DNA from 2 places in the Amycolatopsis stemonae genome. Region 2 is predicted to be linked to the other one. Evidence: riboswitches for the same ligand, from Rfam matches in the RefSeq annotation. Region 2 holds a riboswitch; the other holds the start of a gene.
The links. A riboswitch is a leader RNA that binds a small molecule or an ion and turns the genes downstream of it on or off. The one in region 2 is predicted to bind S-adenosylhomocysteine.
Positions count from the first base shown of each region.

Region 1: linked by a shared signal. The riboswitch ahead of metH (methionine synthase) and the one ahead of ahcY (adenosylhomocysteinase) in region 2 are both predicted to bind S-adenosylhomocysteine.

Region 1 is NZ_BAAGUJ010000026.1:77,442-87,898, forward strand. It holds gene ACYVLJ_RS46205 (LLM class F420-dependent oxidoreductase) at 1-765, opposite strand, end outside; S-adenosyl-L-homocysteine riboswitch at 1,061-1,139, shown strand; gene metH (methionine synthase) at 1,154-4,786, shown strand; gene ACYVLJ_RS46215 (FAD-dependent monooxygenase) at 4,768-5,925, opposite strand; gene ACYVLJ_RS46220 (hypothetical protein) at 6,142-8,031, shown strand; gene ACYVLJ_RS46225 (PI-PLC domain-containing protein) at 8,036-9,442, opposite strand; gene ACYVLJ_RS46230 (LppU/SCO3897 family protein) at 9,573-10,001, shown strand; gene ACYVLJ_RS46235 (hypothetical protein) at 10,005-10,457, shown strand, end outside.
Region 2 is NZ_BAAGUJ010000011.1:1,394-11,850, reverse strand. It holds gene ACYVLJ_RS33250 (ABC transporter ATP-binding protein) at 1-928, opposite strand, end outside; gene ACYVLJ_RS33245 (TetR/AcrR family transcriptional regulator) at 922-1,593, opposite strand; gene ACYVLJ_RS33240 (sensor histidine kinase) at 1,946-3,184, shown strand; gene ACYVLJ_RS33235 (roadblock/LC7 domain-containing protein) at 3,181-3,618, shown strand; gene ACYVLJ_RS33230 (DUF742 domain-containing protein) at 3,711-4,079, shown strand; gene ACYVLJ_RS33225 (GTP-binding protein) at 4,054-4,674, shown strand; gene ACYVLJ_RS33220 (styrene monooxygenase/indole monooxygenase family protein) at 4,692-5,918, shown strand; gene ku (non-homologous end joining protein Ku) at 5,993-6,871, shown strand; gene ACYVLJ_RS33210 (hypothetical protein) at 7,014-7,223, shown strand; gene ACYVLJ_RS33205 (hypothetical protein) at 7,493-7,648, opposite strand; gene ahcY (adenosylhomocysteinase) at 7,768-9,228, opposite strand; S-adenosyl-L-homocysteine riboswitch at 9,304-9,381, opposite strand; gene ACYVLJ_RS33195 (GNAT family N-acetyltransferase) at 9,413-9,895, opposite strand; gene ACYVLJ_RS33190 (hypothetical protein) at 9,892-10,038, opposite strand; gene ACYVLJ_RS33185 (AurF N-oxygenase family protein) at 10,096-10,457, opposite strand, start outside.

The DNA of each region.
Region 1 (10,457 bases), on a different contig from region 2:
CGTCTCGGTCACGCCGAGGGAATCCAGGTGCGCCAGGCGTTCCGGGTCCGGCCGCTCGCCGAGGGCGCAGATCCGCGGCGCCCCCGCCCGGCCTTCCGCGAGCCAGATCTCCTTCAGCAGGGCCACGTGCCCGTCCAGGTCCGTGTCCGCCGGCGTCGTGATCCAGCCGTCCGCGTGCCGCGCGATCCAGCGGAACGTCTTCTCCGTCGGGCCCGCGCCCAGCAGCACCGGGATGTGCGGCTGGACCGGCTTGGGCCACGCCCAGCTCGGTCCGAACGAGACGAACTCGCCGGCGTAGGACGCCTCCTCCTGTGTCCACAGTGCACTCATCGCCTCGAGGTACTCGCGCAGCGCGGTGCGGCGGCGGTGGCCCGGGACGCCGTGGTCGGTCAGCTCGTCGACGTTCCAGCCGAAGCCGGTGCCGAGCGTGACGCGGCCGCCGGAGAGGTGGTCGAGGCTCGCGATCGTCTTGGCGAGCGTGATCGGGTCGCTCTCCACCGGGAGGGCCACCGCCGTCGACAGCCGGATCCGCGACGTCACCGCCGCGGCCGTCGCCAGGGCCACCCACGGGTCGAGGGTGCGGCTGTAGCGGTCGTCGGGCAGGGACGCGTCGCCGGTGCGCGGGTGCGGTGACTCGCGTTTCACCGGGATGTGCGTGTGCTCGGGCACGTAGAAGGTGGCGAACCCCGCGGTTTCCGCGGCGCGCGCCGCGGAGGCGGGGGTGATGCCCCGGTCGCTGGTGAACAGCACGATTCCGTAGTCCACGCGTGGAGCGTATTAGAACGTGTTTCAGTTTTCAAGGTGGGTCGGGACCGCGAAAAGTACCAACGCGAACGCGGAGAGTAACGTCGTGGGCCGCTCGAACGATGGTGGAGGAGCCCGGGGTGAGCAGGCGGGGAGCAGAGCGCCCGCGCCCGGTGCGGCAGGGTGGGCGCAACCGGGAAAGACGCGGAGGCAGGGTGAACCCGAAAATCCATTGTGGACTCACGGTGTCCCAGTCAGTGGACGCGCCGGCGGGGCGGGATGGCGTGCGCGCACCCGGTTCCAGTACCGTGGACCACAGGTCGAGAGGCGCTGCAACGGACCGCCGGGTCCGCCACGCTCGACCGGGAACCACCGACCAAGGGCGCCTCCCGGATGAGGGAGGCTGCCGATGAACCCCAATGAGTCCGAAGCCACCGCGCGCCTGCGCGAGCTGCTCGGCCGGCGGGTGGCGGTGCTCGACGGTGCCTGGGGCACCATGCTGCAGGGCGCCGGGCTGACCCCGGCCGACTACCGCGGCGACCGCTTCGGCGAGCACACCCACGACGTCACCGGTGACCCCGACCTGCTGAACCTCACCCGCCCGGACGTCATCCTCGACGTCCACCGCCAGTACCTCGCGGCCGGCGCGGACATCACCACGACGAACACCTTCACGGCCACCAGCATCGGCCAGGCCGACTACGGCCTCCAGGACCACGTCCGCGAGATGAACGTCCGCGGGGCGCAGCTGGCCCGCCAGGCCGCCGACGAGCTGGGCGGGAAGTTCGTCGCCGGGTCGATCGGGCCGCTGAACGTCACCCTCAGCCTGTCGCCCAAGGTCGACGACCCCGCCTACCGCGCGGTGACGTTCGAGCAGGTCAAGGCGGCCTACGCGGAGCAGATCGCCGGGCTCGCCGAGGGCGGCGTCGACCTGCTGCTGATCGAGACGATCTTCGACACGCTCAACTGCAAGGCCGCGATCGCCGCCGCCCGCGACGTCGCGCCGCACCTGCCGCTGTGGATCTCGGTGACGATCGTCGACCTGAGCGGCCGGACGCTCTCGGGCCAGACCGTCGAGGCGTTCTGGAGCTCGATCGAGCACGCGAAACCGCTGGTCGTCGGCGTGAACTGCTCGCTGGGCGCGGAAGAGATGCGCCCGCACGTCGAGGAGCTCGCCCGGATCGCCGACGCCTACGTCGCCTGCCACCCGAACGCCGGACTGCCCAACGCCTTCGGCGGCTACGACCAGACCCCGGAGGAGACCGCCGGGCTGATCGGCGGGTTCGCCCGCGAAGGCCTGGTCAACCTGGTCGGCGGCTGCTGCGGCACCAGCCCGGCGCACATCGCGAAGATCGCCGAAGCCGCGAAGGACGTCACGCCGCGGGAGGTGCCCGCGCCGCGCACGCACACCCGGTTCAGCGGGCTCGAGCCGTTCGGCATCGGCGCCGACACCGGGTTCGTGATGATCGGCGAACGGACCAACGTCACCGGCTCCAAGCGGTTCCGCCGGCTCATCGAGTCGGGCGACCACCAGGCGGCCGTCGACGTCGCGCTGGAGCAGGTCCGGGGCGGGGCCAACCTGCTCGACGTCAACATGGACGCCGACCTGCTCGAGTCCGAGGAGGCGATGACGACCTTCCTCAACCTCATCGCCACCGAGCCCGAGGTCGCGCGGATCCCGGTCATGGTCGACAGCTCCAAGTGGAGCGTGCTCGAAGCCGGCCTGCGCTGCCTGCAGGGCAAGGGCGTGGTGAACTCGATCAGCCTCAAGGAGGGCGAGGAGCCGTTCCTCGCGCAGGCCCGCACCATCCGCAACTACGGCGCCGGCGTCGTCGTGATGGCCTTCGACGAGCGGGGCCAGGCCGACACCGCCGACCGCAAGGTCGAGATCTGCGCCCGCGCCTACGACCTGCTCACGCAGGAGGCCGGCTTCGCGGGCGAGGACATCATCTTCGACCCGAACGTCCTCGCCGTCGCCACCGGCATCGCCGAGCACAACGGCTACGCGAAGGCGTTCATCGACGCGTTGCCGAGGATCAAGGAGCGCTGCCCCGGCGTCCACATCTCCGGTGGCATCTCGAACCTGTCGTTCTCCTTCCGCGGCAACGACGTCGTCCGCGAGGCGATGCACTCGGCGTTCCTGTTCCACGCCATGAAGGCCGGCCTGGACATGGGCATCGTGAACGCCGGCCAGCTCGCGGTCTACGAAGACATCCCGAAGGACCTCCTCGAGCTGGTCGAGGACGTGCTCTTCGACCGCCGCGAAGACGCGACGGACCGGCTGGTCAGCTTCGCCGAGAACGTCAAGGGCAGCGGCACCAAGCGCGTCGTGGACCTCTCGTGGCGCGAAGGCAGCGTCGAGGCGCGGCTGTCGCACGCGCTGGTGCACGGCATCGTCGACTACATCGAGGACGACACCGAAGAGGCGCGGCAGCAGCTGGCCCGGCCCCTCGACGTCATCGAGGGGCCGCTGATGGACGGCATGAAGATCGTCGGCGACCTGTTCGGCTCCGGCAAGATGTTCCTGCCGCAGGTGGTCAAGAGCGCGCGCGTGATGAAGCGGTCCGTCGCCTACCTCGAGCCGTTCATGGAGGCGGAGAAGGAGAAGGCGCGCCAGGAAGGCCGGCTGGCCTCGAGCGGCGGCCAGGGCAAGATCGTGCTCGCCACGGTGAAGGGCGACGTCCACGACATCGGCAAGAACATCGTCGGGGTCGTGCTGGGCTGCAACAACTACGAGGTGATCGACCTCGGCGTGATGGTGCCGGCCGCGAAGATCCTCGACACGGCCGTCACCGAAGGCGCCGACGCGGTCGGGCTGTCCGGGCTGATCACGCCGTCGCTGGACGAGATGGTCGCGGTCGCGACCGAGATGCAGCGGCGCGGGCTGAAGCTGCCCCTGCTGATCGGCGGCGCGACGACGTCCCGTCAGCACACCGCGGTCAAGATCGCGCCGGCCTACGACAACGCGACCGTCCACGTGCTGGACGCGTCGCGCGTGGTCGGGGTCGTGTCCGACCTGCTCGACCCGGACCGGTCGATCGCGCTCGCCGAGAAGAACCGCGCCGATCAGGAGGTGCTGCGCGAGCAGCACGCGAGCAAGCAGCGCCGCCCGATGCTCACCCTCGAGCAGACGCGGCTGAACCGCGAGCAGGTGGTGTTCGCCGACCTGCCGGAGCCGCTGTTCACCGGCACGCGGGTCGTCGAGCCGGCGATCGCCGAGCTGCGCGAGATGATCGACTGGCAGTTCCTGTTCCTGGCCTGGCAGCTCAAGGGCAAGTACCCGGCGATCCTGGAGCAGCCGGTCGCGCGTGAGCTGTTCGACGACGCGAACACGCTGCTCGACCAGATCATCGCGGACGGCAGCTTCACCGCGAAGGGCGCGTACGCGTTCTGGCCGGCCCACAGCGAGGGCGACGACATCCTGCTCGACGGCGAGTTCTCGCACGTCGCGTTCCCGATGCTGCGCCAGCAGACGTCGAAGCCGGAGGACCGCGCCAACCGCTGCCTGGCCGATTACATCGCGCCGGAAGGCGACCACCTCGGCGGCTTCGCGGTCGCGATCCACGGCGCCGAGAAGCTGGCCGCGAAGTACGAAGCCGAGCAGGACGACTACCGCGCGATCATGGTGAAGGCGCTGGCCGACCGCCTCGCCGAGGCGTTCGCCGAGCACATCCACCTGCGGGCCCGCCGCGACTGGTTCGAGCCCGACGCCGAGCCGAAGCTGGAGGACCTGCACGCGGAGCGCTTCCGCGGGATCCGCCCGGCATTGGGCTACCCGGCCAGCCCGGACCACAGCCAGAAGCGCGAGCTGTTCGCGCTGCTGGAGGCGGACCGCCTGGGCATGGACCTGACGGAGTCGTTCGCGATGACGCCGGCGGCGAGCGTGTCCGGGCTGATCTTCGCGCACCCGGACTCCCGCTACTTCACCGTCGGCCGCCTCGGCCGCGACCAGATCGAGGACTACGCGCGGCGCAAGGGCGTCGAGGTCGCCGAGGTCGAGCAGTGGCTGCGGCCGAACCTGGCCTACGAACCCGACGCGTAGTCCTTCAGCTCGATGTCGGTGGCGAACTTGTCGGTCGCCTTCAGCATCAGGCCGAGCAGGAACCGCGACTTGAACGTCCAGTCGCGCATCTTGATGCGGAACGGGGACGGCGGCGCGAGGAACGGGCCCGCGCTGCCGCGTTGCGAGATCTTCGCGTAGCCGCGGAACTGCTCTTCGTAGCGGGCGAAGGCGGCGCGGTGGTCGCCGTTCGCGGCGAGGAGCTCGCCGGCGAGCACGTACGCGCCGACGACGGCCAGGCCGGTGCCGAAGCCGCCGAGGGTGTTGCCGTAGGCGGCGTCGCCGAGCAGGACGACGCGGCCGCGCGAGTAGTGGTCGATGGTGACGCGCGCCAGCGAGTCGAGGTAGAACTCGCGGGCCTGCGGGATCTTCGCGACCAGCTCGGGCACCCGCCAGCCGGCGCCGCGGTAGGCCTCGGCCAGCAGTTGCCGCTGCCGGCCGGTGTCCGCGCGGTCGTAGTCCAGCTCCGGTGACGCGAAGACGAAGAACGCCGACGCCTTCGGCCCGCCGACCGCGGTCATCCGGCCCGGCTCGTTGTACATGACCGGGTCGCCGTCCGCGACCTCCGCGCCCAGCTCGGCCAGGGCGTAGTAGTGGCCGAGGAACGTGACGTAGTCGCGTTCCGGGCCGAAGGCCAGCCGCCGGACGGCCGAGTGGATGCCGTCGGCGCCGACGACGAGGTCGAACCGGCGGGGCTCGGCGTGGGCGAAGGTGACGTCGACGCCGTCGGACGTCTCGGCCAGCGACGTGATGGTGTCGCCGAAGAGGTACTCGCAGTGCGGCGCGGTGTGCTCGTACAGGATGTCGGCCAGGTCGCCGCGGCGGATCTCGATGTCGCCGCCGGTGAACTCGCCGGGGATGACCGCCCGCGGCCGCCCCTCGGCGTCGACGATCGTCTGGTCGGTGCCGCCGGTCTGGCGGGCCAGGACGTCATCGAGGATCCCCATGCGCTCGAGCACGGTCCGGTGGGTGGCGCCCTTGAAGTCGACGGCCTGCCCGCCGGGCCGCACCGCCGGGGCGCGCTCGACGACGGTGACGGTGCAGCCGTGGCGGGCCAGCCAGAGGGCGAGGGCGGGGCCGGCGATGCTGGCGCCGGAGATCAGGACGCTGAGGTTCTTCATGCCGTGGTTCTTCATGCCGCCGAGCTTCGCGGCCGTCGCTTACCGGTCCCTGGCGAAGCGCTGACGGCCGCCGTCAGCGACTGTCGCGAGTGGACTGCGCGCGGTCCGTCACGACGGAAAATTCCCGGCCGTGACCCCGGCTTTCCCGCCGGTTTCCGCGTGTTGACCGCGATCCGATCGGCGGGCACCATTTCCGGCGGGGGAGAGGGGTCGGCGATGCCGGTCAGCGAACTGCCACCTGCGGCCACCACGCTCGGCGAGCTGCTGCGCAACGGGGAGCGGGCCCTCGAGGCCGACGGCGACCTGCGCGCCGGCCGGGAGTGGTTCGACCGCGCGTACCGCGCCGCGGAAGCCGAGGGCGACGGTACGGCGATGGCCCGCGCCGCGCTGGGCATGGGCGGGTTGTGGGTCCACGAGCACCGGAGCGCGCCCGCGGCGGCGTTGCTGCAGGCCCGGCTGCGCGCGGCGCGCGCGGCGGTCGAGCCCGGGTCCTCGCTGGCCTTGCGGCTCAAGGCCCGGCTCGCGGGCGAAGCCGACTACGTGGCCGGTGAGAGCAACGAGATCCTGGCGGTCCTCGAAGAGGCCAAGCGCGCGGGCGACCCGGTGGCCTGGGCCGAAGCCGCCAGCCTGGCCCACCACTGCCTGCTCGGGCCGGACCACGGCGGCCAGCGCCGCGCTTTGGCCCAGGAGCTGATCACCGAGGGCTTCCGCACCGGGCGGCGCAGCGACCTGCTGATGGGCATGCTCTGGCGCACGGTCGACCTCTTCCTCGACGGCGACCCGCACGCCCAGCGCGGGCTCGCGGACCTGCGCGGCCTGCTGGCCGACCGCGACCACCTCGCGGTCGGGTTCGTGCTCGACGCGATCGACGTCATGCTCAGCATCCGCGCGGGCCGGTTCGCCGACGCCGAAGCGCGCGCCGCGGCCTGCGCGGAACGCGGCGAGCAGGCCGGGGACGCCGACGCGACCGGCTGGTTCACCGCGCAGCTGGGCGCCATCCGCTGGTACCAGGGCCGGGTCGCCGAGGTGCTGCCGGTGGTGCGGGAGACGGTGAACTCGCCGACGCTCAGCGCGGTGGACAACGCGCTCGTCGCCGGCCTGGCCGTCGCGGCGGCGGCCGCCGGGGACGAACGCGAAGCCGCCGGAGCCCTGGCCCGGCTGCGCGGGCGGGACCTGGCCCTGCTGCCGCGGTCGAGCAGCTGGCTCGTGTCGATGTACGGGATCGTCGAGTCCGCGTACTTGCTCTCGGACGTCGAATCGGCTCTGGCCGCGTACGCGCTCCTGACGCCTTTCGCGCGGCTGCCGATGACGGCGAGCCTCGGCGTCGCCTGCTTCGGTTCGGTGCAGCACGCGCTCGGTGTCGCGATGCTGACGGCAGGCCAGCCCGAGCGCGCCGCCGAGCACTTCCGCGCGGCCGTGCGCGACAACCTCGCGCTGGCGCACTGGCCGGCCGCGGCACTCTCCCGCGCGCGGCTCGCGCAGGCACTGGGACCCGCGTCGGCCGAAGCCGACCGGGAGCTGGCCGCGGCAACCCGGGAGGCCGGGCAGCTCGGGATGGTGCTGCCCGCGCTGCCGGTGCGCGGCCCGGACCGGCGCGTGACGTGCCGGCGGCACGGCAGCCACTGGGTGTTCGCCCTGGGCGGGCGGTCTGTGCAGGTAGAGCACAGTGTCGGCATGGGCTACCTCGCGACGCTGCTGGACAACCCCGGCCGCGAGCTGACGGCCGTCGAGCTGGCCTCGGGGCCGGGCGTGCGCACCGCGGCGTCGTCGGCGCAGCCGGTGCTCGACCAGGAGGCAACGAGCCACTACCGCCGCTGGCTCGCGAACCTGGAGGCCGAGCTCGACGAGCACGAGGCCAACCACGACGCGGGCCGGGCGGAGAAGGTGCGCGCCGAGCGCGACTGGCTCATGGGCGAGCTGTCGGCCGCCGCCGGGCTCGCGGGCCGCGTCCGCGAGTTCGCGGGCGCGGAGGAGAAAGCGCGGATCGCCGTGGGCAAGGCGATCCGCCGCGCGCTGAGCCGGATCGCGGCAGCGGACGCGGTCATCGGCGACGTCCTGCGCGACGGCGTCCACACCGGCGTCCGCTGCTCCTACGACCCTTCGTGATCGCCTACTGCACCGCGCCGTTCTGCGTCACCATCGTCTCGTACCAGGCGTCGTACGGGTGGTTGGACGCCGGGTAGTTCGCCGGCGGGCTGGTCGCGTCGCTCGCCGAGTCGAAGTCCCAGCCGCGCACGAGCTTGCCGGACTGGCGGGCCGAGGTGATGAACGCCGACTCCGTCGCGGGCGCCCCGTAGAACAGCGCGCCCTGCTGCAGCTCCGCGCTGTCGCCCTTCTGGAACTCGTCGAACGCGACCTGCCGGTAGCGGATCCGGTCGCCGGTGACGCTCGCGGTGTCCGCGCGCAGCGTGTTCGACGGCGTCGGGCCGTCCGCGCCCGTCCACACCTTCACGCGTCGGCTGCCGTTGGTGGCGGTGTCCTTGGCGTACCGCGCGTCCGACGTCTTGGCGTTGCCGGTCCACGCGACGGCCGTGGCCGACAGCGTGCCGTTCCACGTCCAGTTCTGGCTGTTGCTCTGGCTCTGGTGGATTTCGCGCACGTGCGTCGCGTCGGTGAAGGCGACCGTCGGCTGCACGCCGTTGTCGTACTGCTTGCTGGCCTGCCAGGTGATCTCACCGTCCGAGCCGAGCTTGCCGACGTGCGACCAGAGCGTCGTCGCGGTCTGGGACTGGTGGACCTCGACGAGGTCGCCGTTGTCGTTCAGCGCGACCGCCGGCGTCTGGCCGCTGTCGTACTTCCCGTGCCGCAGCCAGGTGACGCGGCCGTCGGCGCCGTAGGTCCCGGTCCAGTACCAGAGCGCGCCGCCGCCCGAGTCGTGCACCTCGACGATCTGGCCGCGGCCGTTGACCGCGACGGCCGGGTGGTAGCCGACGTCCCGCTTGTACTCGCTGCGGCTGCCGCCGTCGCCGGACAGCAGCGGCAGCACGCGCCCGCGCAGCGCGTCCACGGTCGGCGAGCCCGCCGGGTAGTCCTGCGCCCGCAGCAGACGGCTGCCGAACACCGACTCCAGCTCCTGGTTGACCGCCGCCAGGTTGCCCTCCGCGAAGTTCGCGTTGTCGGTCAGGTCGTCCTTGAGGTCGAGCATGACGACGATCGGCGCGGCCGAGGGGTGCGCCGCCGACCACGTGTCGACCGTGGCCAGCCAGTCGCGCAGGTTGTTCGACGCCGGGTTGCCGCCGCTGTGGTCGACGGCGTCGCCGGGGGAGTCGTGGCCGACGCCGTAGTCGTGGTTCGTGGCGTAGCCGTTGTCGTGCACGTCGAGCTCGATGAACCGGACGCCGTGGTCGAGCTGGTAGGCGATCGACTTCTTCGCGCCGTCGACGTCGCCCGAGTAGCTGTTGTGCGTGGCGCGGAAGACCGAGGCGGTGAAGGGCGGGCTCGCGGCTTCGGCCGTCCCGCCGGTGAGCAGCGCGGCGGTGGTCAGCGCGGTGACGGCCAAGGCGGGCAGTCGGGTCATCCTCGGGTCCTCACGTCGGGAGCGGGGCGGTCCCCATCCTGGCCCGCGCCGCGGAACGGCGGGTGGAACGTCGTGGAACGCGAGTGGAACGCCTAGAAGGGGTCAGCAGGACGTCGAGGGAGGAATCGTCATGACCCACGCGGGTGGACCCCAGTACCCGGATCCGACCGGACCCGTGCCACCGCCCCAGGCCGGTCCGCCGCCGGGGCCGCAGCCCGCCGCGCCGAAGAAGTCGAAGCGGCGGCAGAAGATCGTGCTCACCGTGTTCCTGATCCTGGTCGCCGGGGTCCTCGCGCTGGTCTGGGTGGCCACCCGGTCCAACGGCGAGAACGCCCAGGTCGGCAACTGCGTCACCGAAAGCGGCGAGAACTACGTGAAGATCGTCGACTGCGGGACGCCCGAAGCGACGCTCAAGGTCGTCGCGCGCGTCGAGGACAAGACCCAGACCGAAGCGCAGATCAGCGCGTGCACCCCGTACCCGGACGCCGACCAGGTGTTCTGGGAGGGCAAGGAAGGGGAGACCGGCGTCGTGCTCTGCCTGGCGAAGACCGGCAAGTGACCGATGGCGGCCGGGAAGTTCTCGTTCACCGGCTCCGGTGAGGTGCGGATCCGCTGCGGCGGGCGCACGCTCGCCGCGGCGGGCGACGTGATCGTGATCGGTGACCGCGTCTTCCGGCTCGCCGAGGTCGACCGGGTCGCCTACCACGCGGCGGCCCGGCCGCACCAGGCCAGCTACGCGCTCGGCCTGGCCCGCGGCCCGGTGCGGAGCCGGTTCGTGTTCGACGCCTTCCGCGGCGGCAGCGAGCTCGAGGACGCGCGCGAAACCTGGCGGCGCCTGGTCGAGCTGGTCGAGTCCGCGGCGTGCCCGCGGATCGCGCGGGCCGCGGTCGACGCGATCACGGCCGGGGCGACCGCCCGGTTCGGCGGGCACCCGCGCATCGACGCCGACGTCGAGGGGCTGCGCCGGTGGTTCGCGCCGAAGGTGCCGTGGCACGGGGTGCTCGGCACCGACCTG
Region 2 (10,457 bases):
CGCTGATCCGCTCGGCGCTGACCTCCGCGCGCGGCACCATCATGAACATGAACGTGGCCATCATGACGGCCATCAGGATCTGCAGCAGGTAGGACAGGAACGCCGTCATGGCCCCGATCTGCATGCTGCCGGAGTCGATGCGCTGCCCGCCGAACCACAGCACCGCGACGCTCGAGGCGTTCATCACCAGCATGACGATCGGGAACATCAGCGCCATCAGCCGGCCGACGCGCAGCGACACGGTCAGCAGCTGGTCGTTGGCGGCGTCGAAGCGCTCCCGCTCGCGGGAGTCGCGGACGAACGCGCGGATGACCCGGATGCCCATGATCTGCTCGCGCAGCACCTGGTTGATCCGGTCGAGCCGCTCCTGCATCAGCCGGAACGCGGGGCGCATCTTGGCGATGATCGTGCCGACCGCGACCGCCAGCACCGGCACGATCACCAGCAGCAGCGAGGACAGCGGCACGTCGAGGTTCAGCGCCAGGATGATCCCGCCGACGCACATGATCGGCGCGGACACCATCAGCGTCAGCGTCATCACGACGAGCATCTGGATCTGCTGGACGTCGTTGGTGGTGCGGGTGATCAGCGACGGCGTGCCGAACTGGCCGACCTCGCGGGCCGAGAAGTCCTGCACGCGGTGGAAGACGCCGGCGCGGATGTCGCGGCCGACGGCCATCGCCGTGCGGGCGCCGTAGTACACCGCGCCGATCGAGCCGGCGATCTGGGCGAGCGTCACGGCGAGCATCACCGCGCCGACGCGCAGGATGTAGCCCATGTCGCCCTTGATGAGCCCGTTGTCGACGATGTCGGCGTTGAGGGTCGGCAGGTAGAGCATGGCGATCGTCTGCACGAGCTGGAGCAGCACGATCACCCACAGCGTGCTCCGGTACGGGCGCAGGTGGCTGCGCAGGAGCTTGACTAGCACAACGGTTCCCCCAGTGGTGTGGACGTGGTGGTGGTCGGTTCGGGTTTCGGTGCGGTGCCGCCGGTCAGCGTCGGCATGCCGGTGGCCAGCTCGTCCAGCAGCCGCTCCAGCGTCGGCAGGAACGGTTCGCCCTCGGTCATGAACCAGTTGACGAAGGCGACGCGGACAGCGCTTTCCACCGTGGAGGCCATCAGCCGGCACAGCAGGTGGTCGGCACCGCCCGCCCGCTTCGCGATGGTCTCGGCGAGGACGCGCTCGACCGCCGCGTGGGCGTTGAGGAACTCGCCGCGCAGCATGAGCTGCCCCATGAGGTCCCGGATACGCGCAACATACGCGCGATCCGGCTCGCCCTCACGCGAATATTGGTGGATCACGGCCTGCTTGACCGACTCCCAGAGCGGCTCGCCCTCGGGCCGGGCGAGCAGGGCTTCGCGCATCCCCTCGTGGCGGTCGACGACGACCGAGCAGACCGCCTGCTCCTTGCTGGAGAAGTAGTTGTTGAATGTGCGGGGCGAGACGCCCACCTCGGTGGCGATGTCCTCGACCCGCACGTTCTCCAGCCCGCGCTCCAGCGTCAGCCGCAATGCGGCCTGCGCGAGGGCGCGGCGTGCCTCGCGCTTCTTGCGTTCGCGCAGCGTGAGCTTCGGGGGCGGTTCCGGCGGCATGAACAGAGTGTAGCGAAAAACTTGCGTGCCCCGCAAAAATTTGCGTGGCACGCAATATCGGGGCGAACCGGACAGGGCTCCGGTTTTCGGCGTGCGAACCTTCGCTGCCTGCGGTATCGGCGACCGTGCGCGCTCCGTCGCGGGAGGCAAATTGCAAAATTGAGCCGAATGGCCTAGTGCACTGCGCTCACCAGGAGCGACGCTCCGCGTACGCACTCACGAACCGCGCTCGCGCGGGGACGGGTTGTGGACACATAACGAGCCTTTCTGCTTGCATGTCCGTCGTCGCCGCCCGGGGGTCGTCGGCACGTCGCACCGAATCCGCACCTGCGCAAGGAAGAAGAGGGGCCACATGGCGAGCCGGGCCCGGGAACTCCTGGATCGATCACGCGTCCTGCTGGACCGCTCGCGGGTCGCCGCCGCGCAGTTCCTGACGGCGCCGCCGAAGCACCCGGGGTACGCGCCCCCGCCCGGCCCGGCGCTCGCGGAGCTGACCCCGCCCGTCGAACCCGCGGCCGCGCCGCCGGCCGGCGACCCGGTGCTGGCCGAGATCTGCGCCAGCGTCGCCCTGCGCGACCTCAACCTGCTCGACCAGCTCCTGTCCCGGCTGGAAGAGCTGGAGGCGGAGGAGGAGGACCACCACCGCCTCGCCGAGCTGTACCAGCTCGACCACCTCGCGACCCGGCTGCGGCGCAACGCCGAGAACCTGCGCGTCCTGGCCGGTCAGGAGACCGCCGACGACGCGGCCCGCGCGACCTCGGTGCTCGACGTCATGCGCGCGGCGATGTCCTCGATCGACCACTACGCCCGGATCACCATCGGCCGCGTGGTGAACCTCGGCGTCGTCGGCTTCGCCGCGGAGGACCTGGGCCGGGTGCTGGCCGAGCTGTTCGACAACGCCGCCAACCAGTCGTCGCCGAGCTCGCCGGTGAACGTCAGCGCCCACCTGACCGAGCAGGGCAGCGTGCTCGTCCGGATCGAGGACGAGGGCATCGGCATCCCGGCCGACCGCGTCGACGGCCTCAACGCACGGCTGGCCGCCGGCGGCGACCTCGACGACGCGGCCGCGCGCCACATGGGCCTCGCGGTCGTCTCCCGGCTCGCCGCCCGCCACGACGTCACCGTGCGCCTGGACCGGCGCAGCCCGCACGGCACGGTCGCCACCGTGCTGCTGCCCACCGGCATCGTCACCGAGCTGGCCGAGAACGCCTGGTCGGGCACCCGCACGGTGACCGTCGAGCCGGTCAAGGCGGCGGCCGGCGAACCGGTCGGCGTCGGCGGGCTCCCGCGCCGCCGCCCGGGCGCCTTCCCACGGGAGGAGCCGCTCACGCCGGTGCCGCGCAAGCCCAGCCCCCGCCCGCGGCCGATCGAGCAGACCGGCGGCACCACGGCGAACGGCCTGCCGCGCCGGGTGCCCGGCAGCATCCGCGGCGCCGCCCCGGAACCACCCCCGCCGCCGGCGAGCGACGGCGGCTCCGGGCACGACCGGCTGCTGGCCGACCTCGGCGCGTTCGCCGACGGCGAACGGGCCGCGCGCGCCGAGAACAACCACTCCCAGCAGGACGAGACGTCCGGAGGAACCGCCTCGTGAGCGCCCCCCACTCCGCACCGGCGAACTTCGCCTGGCTGCTCGACGACTTCGTCCGCAAGGTCCACGGCGTCAGCCACGCGCTGATCATGAGCGTGGACGGCTTTCCCCTCACCGCGTCCGACTCGGTCGCCGAGGCCGAAGCCGAGCAGCTCGCGGCGATCGCCAGCGGCCTGCTCTCGCTGGCGGGCAACAGCGCGGCGCTGTTCGGGAAGGGCACCTGCGAGCAGATCATCATCCGGCTCACGCACGGGTACTTCCTCTTCATGGGCATCGGTTCCGGTGCCGGGCTCGCGGTGCTGACCTCGGGCGAGGCGGACATGAAGGTGGTCGCCTACGAGATGACCCAGTTCATCACCAACGCCGGCCACGCGCTCACCCCCGAGGTGCGCGCCGAACTGCGCCAGGTGCTCACCGCGCGCCGCCCCCGGGTGTGATCGGCGTGCCCGACCAATCTTTCGGGGGTCTGGGTGGCGGGGCCCCCAGCCCGGGGCGAAGCGCCGGAACGCAGGACGAGGATGTGATCCCCGTGTCCACAACGGACACCCCCTTGCCGCGGCGCAGCCGCCGCATCCGGGCGTACGCGCTCACCGGCGGCCGCACCAGCACCCGCCACCAGCTGCTCGTGGAGACGCTGGTTTCGGTGCCCCAGTACGACCCGGCGCTGAGCGACGCGCTCATGCCGGAGTCGCGCTCGCTCTACGAACGCGCCCGCGTGCGGAGTTCGATCGCCGAGCTGTCGGTCGGGCTGGACCTGCCGCTGGGCGTGGTGCGGGTGCTCATCGGCGACCTCGCGTCCCAGGGCGCGGTGTTCGTCCACCCCACGGCGCACGCCTACCACCACGACACCAACGTCCTCGAGAGGATCCTTGATGGGCTCAAGCGGCTCCCCGCCTGAGGGCGAACTGCTGACGATCTCCGCGAAGATCGTCGTCGCCGGGGGCTTCGGTGTCGGCAAGACCACGTTCGTCGGGGCGGTGTCCGAGGTGCCGCCGATGAGCAACGAGGCGTGGATGACCGAAGCCGGCGAAGGCGTGGACGACATCCCGCCCGGCGGCAAGTCGACCACGACCGTCGCGATGGACTTCGGCCGCATCACGCTGCGCCCGGACCTGCTGCTGTACCTGTTCGGCACGCCGGGGCAGGCGCGGTTCTGGTTCCTCTGGGACGATCTGAGCCGCGGTGCGCTCGGCGCGGTCGTGCTGGTCGACACCAGCCGCATCGACGAGTCGTTCGCCGCGATCAACTACTTCGAGAACGACTCGGAGCTGCCGTTCGTGGTGGCGGTCAACCAGTTCGAGGGCAAGCCGGTGCACGACCTCGAGGAGGTGCGCGACGCGCTCGCGCTCGACCCGAGCGTCCCGCTGGTCACCTGCGACGCGCGTGACCGCGCCTCGACGATCGCCACGCTGACCGAGCTGGTCGGCCACACGCTGTCACTGGCGGTGCTGTCGGGTCCGCGCGAGCTGGCCGGCAGCGTCCCGAACGCCTGAGAAGGAGAACGAGCTTCATGCGCAGGGTTCTGATCGTCGGCGCCGGGCAGTCCGGCCTGCAGCTGGCCCTCGGGCTGCAGGGCAAGGGCTACGACGTCACGGTGATGTCCGCGCGGACGCCGGACGAGATCCGCGGCGGGCGTGTGATGTCGACGCAGTGCATGTTCCACAACGCCCTGCAGCACGAGCGGGACCTCGGCCTGAACCTCTGGGAAGACGAGACGGTCCGGGTCGGCGGGCTCGGCGTGTCGGTGGCCGGGCCGGACGGCGGCCGTGTCATCGACTGGGTGGGTGAGCTGGACGACTACGCCCAGTCGGTCGACCAGCGCGTGAAGATGGCGGGCTGGCTGGAGCTGTTCGAGGACCGCGGCGGCAAGCTCGTCATCCACGGCGTGATGACGTCCGAACTGGACGCGCTGGCCCGGCTCTACGACCTGGTGATCATCTCGGCCGGCAAGGGCGAGCTGGTCCAGCTGTTCGACCGGGTCCCGGAGCGGTCGCCGTTCACGAAGCCGATGCGCGCGCTTTCGCTGGCTTACGCCCACGGCGTCGGGCCGCGGCCGGAGCACCCGGACATGGCGGCGGTGCGGTTCAACATCGTCCCCGGCGTCGGCGAGCTGTTCATGATCCCGGCCTACACGACCAGCGGGAACTGCGACATCCTGTTCTTCGAGGGCGTCCCCGGCGGGCCGCTGGACTGCTTCGACGACCGCCCGGCCCCGGCCGAGCACTTCGTGCGCATCCTCGACCTGATGCGGCAGTTCGTGCCGTGGGAGTACGAGCGCTGCCGCGACGCCGAGCTGACCGACGGCAAGGCGACGCTGGCCGGCGGGTACACGCCCGTGGTGCGCAACCCGGTCGGGACCTTGCCCGGCGGGGCGACCGTGCTGGGCATGGCCGACGTCGTCGTGGCGAACGACCCGATCACCGGCCAGGGCTCCAACAACGCGAGCCACTGCGCCGCGACCTACCTGGACGCGATCGTCGAGCGCGGTGACCGGCCGTTCGACGCGGAGTGGATGGACGCCACGTTCGAGCGCTACTGGGAGTACGCCCGGCACGTCACCGACTGGACCAACGCGCTGCTCCAGCCGCCGCCCCCGCACGTGCTCCAGTTCCTCGGGGTCGCGGGTGAGAAACCGGCGGTCGCGCGGCGGTTCGTCAACGGTTTCTCGGATCCGACGGACTTCCGGCACTGGTTCATGGATCCGGCACTTTGGGAGAAGTACCTGGCAGAGGTGTAGATCGCACTGTCGCCGGGGGACGATTCGGGCTACGGTGGTCACGTAGCGTGAAGGCGACCTCGGAGGTGCGTGGCATGCGGGCGATGTGGAAGGGCTCCGTGTCGTTCGGGTTGGTCAGCATCCCGATCCAGCTGTACGCGGCCACCGAGAACAAGAACGTCTCCCTGCGCCAGGTGCACGAGGCCGACGGCGGCCGCATCCAGTACAAGCGGTTCTGCACGATCGACGGCGCCGAGGTGCCTTACGCCGAGATCGCGAAGGGCTACGAGCTGCCCGACGGCGAGATGGTCGTCATCACCGACGCGGAGATGGCCGAGCTGCCGCTGCCGACGCAGCGCACGATCGACGTGCTGGAGTTCGTCCCGCTCGAGTCGATCGACCCGATCCAGTACGACCGGACGTACTACCTGGAGCCGCAGAAGAACGCGGTGAAGCCGTACCTCGTGCTGCGGGACGCGCTGCACAAGTCGAGCCAGGTGGCGATCGCCAAGGTCGCCGTGCGGCAGCGGGAGAGCATGGCGGTGCTGCGCGTGCACTCCGATGTCCTGGTGATGACGACGATGCTGTGGCCGGACGAGGTCCGCGAGCCGGACTTCCCGTTCCTGCGCGACGACCCGCCGCAGATCCGCCCCCAGGAACTGACGATGGCCGGCTCGCTGATCGACTCGCTCGCCGAGCCGGTGTTCGAGCCGGAGAAGTACAAGGACCACTACCGCGAGGCCCTCGAGGAGATGATCGAGGCCAAGGTGGCGGGCGACGAGACGACCAAGCCGGCGGCGGTGACGGCCAAGGCCGACGTGGTCGACCTGATGGCGGCCCTGCAGGCGAGCGTGGACGCGGCGAAGAAGTCCCGCGGCGCGGCGAAGTCCGCTTCGGACGACTCCGAAGAGGACGAGAAGCCGGCGGCGAAGAAGAAGCCCGCGACCCGGAAGCGCGCACCGAAGTCCGCCTGAAGCGCGCCTTGCGTGGTCCGCCACGACCTCGGATGGGTGGTCGTGCCGACACGCCGTCGTGCCGGTCCCGCGTTCGCGTGCTTCGCGGTGGTACCAAGGGGTGCGAGCACACCGGACACGATCGCGGAAAGGCGGGCCGGTCATGGAGTGCGCCTCCTGTGACGCGGGAATCGACCACTGCCACGGCACGCTGGTGGTGCACCCGGAAGGCGGGTTCACGGAATGCACGGACGCGGCCTGCGCGGACGGTGACCGCGTCCGGCACGCATTGATCGTCGACTGCCAGGCGCTCGGCAGCGGGTGCGGGTGCGCCGCCGCGGCCGCGAAATCCCTGCTGCGCCAAGCTTCCTGAGCCTCCCGCCAGGACCCGTGAAGGCCTTTCCGGCCGGCGTCACCGTCGGCGGGGGAGGCCTTCCCGGGTTAGGAAGAGGTAAGGAGATAACCCGATCGTGTATGCAGCTGTGTACACGGGCAGGGCGATGTGCTAACACTAACGGGGTCCTTCGGCTCTCCCTCCCCCTCGGAGCCGGAGGACCCTTTACGTCCGGTCCGTTGTGGATCGGCCGAACGGCCTGGCGCGAGCGGCATCGCCGTCGCGCCAGGCCGTTCGAGGGTCACGGATCAGTACCAGTGCGCACGCCCGCCGATCCGGCGGCCGGTGCCGCCCAGGATGGCCAGTGCCACGCCGGCCACCGCGAGAATGATGCCGATGGTGTAAAGCACCGGGATTCCGACGATGAACCCGATGATGAGGAGAATTACACCGAGAACGATCACTTTGCACACACTCCTTCGCATGGGACCCGTCCGGCGTGCCGGCCGGGCGGATGCGCTGTCACCCGGAGGATGGCCAGTTTCCCGGGGCTCCAAACTGCGTCAAATGGAGCAACCCTGCGTCAGTACCGGTAGTGATCGAGCTTGTACGGACCTTCGACGTCGACGCCGATGTAGTCCGCCTGGGCCTTCGTCAGCTTCGTGAGCTTCACCCCGAGCGCGGCCAGGTGCAGCCGGGCCACCTTCTCGTCGAGGTGCTTCGGCAGGCGGTGGACGTCGGTGGCGTACTCGCCGGGCTTGGCGAACAGCTCGATCTGGGCGATGGCCTGGTTGGTGAACGAGTTCGACATCACGAACGACGGGTGGCCGGTCGCGTTGCCGAGGTTCATCAGGCGGCCTTCGGAAAGCACGATGATCGCGTGGCCGTCCGGGAACGTCCATTCGTGCACCTGCGGCTTGATTTCCTTCTTCACGATTCCGGGCAGTTTCGCGAGACCGGCCATGTCGATCTCGTTGTCGAAGTGCCCGACGTTCGCGACGATCGCGTTGTGCTTCATCCGGCTCATCTGGTCCGCGGAAATGATCCCGAAGTTCCCGGTCGTGGTGATGAAGATGTCGCCGTGGCCCACGACGTCGTCCAGTTCGACGACGTCCAGGCCGTCCATGGCCGCCTGCAGCGCGCAGATCGGGTCGATCTCGGTGACCGCGACCCGGGCGCCCTGGCCGCGCAGCGCCTCCACCGCGCCCTTGCCGACGTCGCCGTAGCCGCAGACGACCACGCGCTTGCCGCCGATCATCACGTCGGTGGCCCGGTTGAGACCGTCCACAAGGGAGTGCCGGATGCCGTACTTGTTGTCGAACTTGGACTTCGTGACGGAGTCGTTGACGTTCATCGCGGGGAAGAGCAGCTCGCCGTCGCGGGCCAGCTTGTAGAGCCGCTTGACGCCGTTGGTCGTCTCTTCGGTGACGCCGCGGATTTCCTTGGCCATGCGGGTGAAGCGGTCACCGTCGGCCGCGAGGCTCGCGCGCAGCGTGTCGAGGATGATCCGGTACTCCTCGGGGTCCTCTTCGGACGGTTGCGGCACCGCGCCGGCCGCCTCGAACTCGGCTCCCTTGTGGACGAGCAGGGTCGCGTCGCCGCCGTCGTCGAGGATCATGTTCGGCGCCTTGCCGCCTGGGAAAGCGAAGAGCTGGTCGGTGCACCACCAGTACTCCTCGAGCGTCTCGCCCTTCCAGGCGAACACGGAGGTACCGGCCGGGGCGTCGACCGTGCCGCCGGGGCCGACGACGACCGCGGCGGCGGCCTCGTCCTGGGTGGAAAAGATGTTGCAGGACACCCAGCGCACTTCGGCGCCGAGCGCGACGAGCGTCTCGATGAGCACGGCGGTCTGCACGGTCATGTGCAGCGATCCGGCGACGCGCGCGCCCTTGAGCGGCTGCGCGGCGGCGTACTCCTCGCGGATCGCCATCAGGCCGGGCATCTCGTGCTCGGCCAGCCGCAGCTGGGTGCGGCCGGCCTCGGCCAGGGACAGGTCGGCGACGGCGAAGTCCAGACCGTTGCGGGTCTGCAGTTTGTCACTCATTCCTCGAGCTCTTTCCTGACTGCTGGGTTGCGGAACGCTCGGGAGGTGTCGCACGAACCAAAAAGGGCACCTCCCTCGCGGGAGGCGCCCTTGGAGTCGTGGTCCGGGCCGAGCGTGGCGGAATCGAATTCCGTCGCAGCGCCTCTCGGCCCGGAACCAGAATGGCAAAGCCGCCGGGAAGCTGTCAAGCGAGCGAGCGGGCCATGAGAACGTCGTCGACGTCCTCGCCGTCGACGTGGAATTCCCCGCGCAGCACGCCTTCCACTACGAACCCGCAGCGCTCGTAGACGCGGCGCGCCGCGGTGTTGTGACCGAGCACGCGCAGCGTCAGCTTGCGGGCACCGCGCCGCCGCGCCTCGGTCACCGCGGCGTCCACGAGCCGGCGGCCGAGGCCGAGCCCGCGCCGGTCCGGGGCGACGGCGAGCCCGCCGACCACGCGGACGTGCCGGTGCGCCGGGATGCCGAACCCCTCCTCGAGCCAGACGTAGCCGGCGACCACGCCGTCGTGCTCGGCGACGAGGACGTCTTCGGGCCGGGTGCCCTCGTCGAAGAACGGGGTGCCGGGCCGGGGCGGGGGAGCGGGCGAGGACACCGAGGTCCAGGTGCGCTCGTCGAGCTTGGCGAGCGCGGCTTCGTCGTCGGCGCGGGCCGGGCGGACGGCCGTCATGCGAGCTCCTGCGGGGCGCGGTTGCCTTCGGTACCCATGCTCCGCACCGTAACGGTCAGGCCGGGTCCGCTGCGCCGGTGACGACCGGGCGCGAGCAGCGGCGGGCGCGCGGGAGTGAAGTCCTGCGGGAAGCCGTCGGTCACGGGGGAATCGTGGCGCAGCCCGGAACGTCGCGGGAAGGGATTCAGGCCGTCAGCGGCTCAGAGGAGGTGCGCGCGCCGCCAGATGCCTTCGGAGCGTCCGCCGATCAGTCCCGCTTCGCGCAGGAACGGCACGATCTTCTCGGCCATCCAGCGCCGGGTCTCGTGGAAGTGCGGGTTGGCCAGCGCCGCGGCCCGGCCTTCGCGCGGGTCGATCCCGACGCTGCGGTACACCCGCGGGTCGACCATGCTGTCGATGACGCCGAACGCGACGAGCGCGGTCCGCACCCGGTGCCGCTGCAGGGCCGCCTTCGACAGCTTCGGCGTCTCCCGCAGCACCTCCTCCTTGGCGAACCGGACGTGCCGGGCCTCCTCGACCACGTGGATGCGGTTGACCGAGCGGATCAGCGGCTGGATGCCGT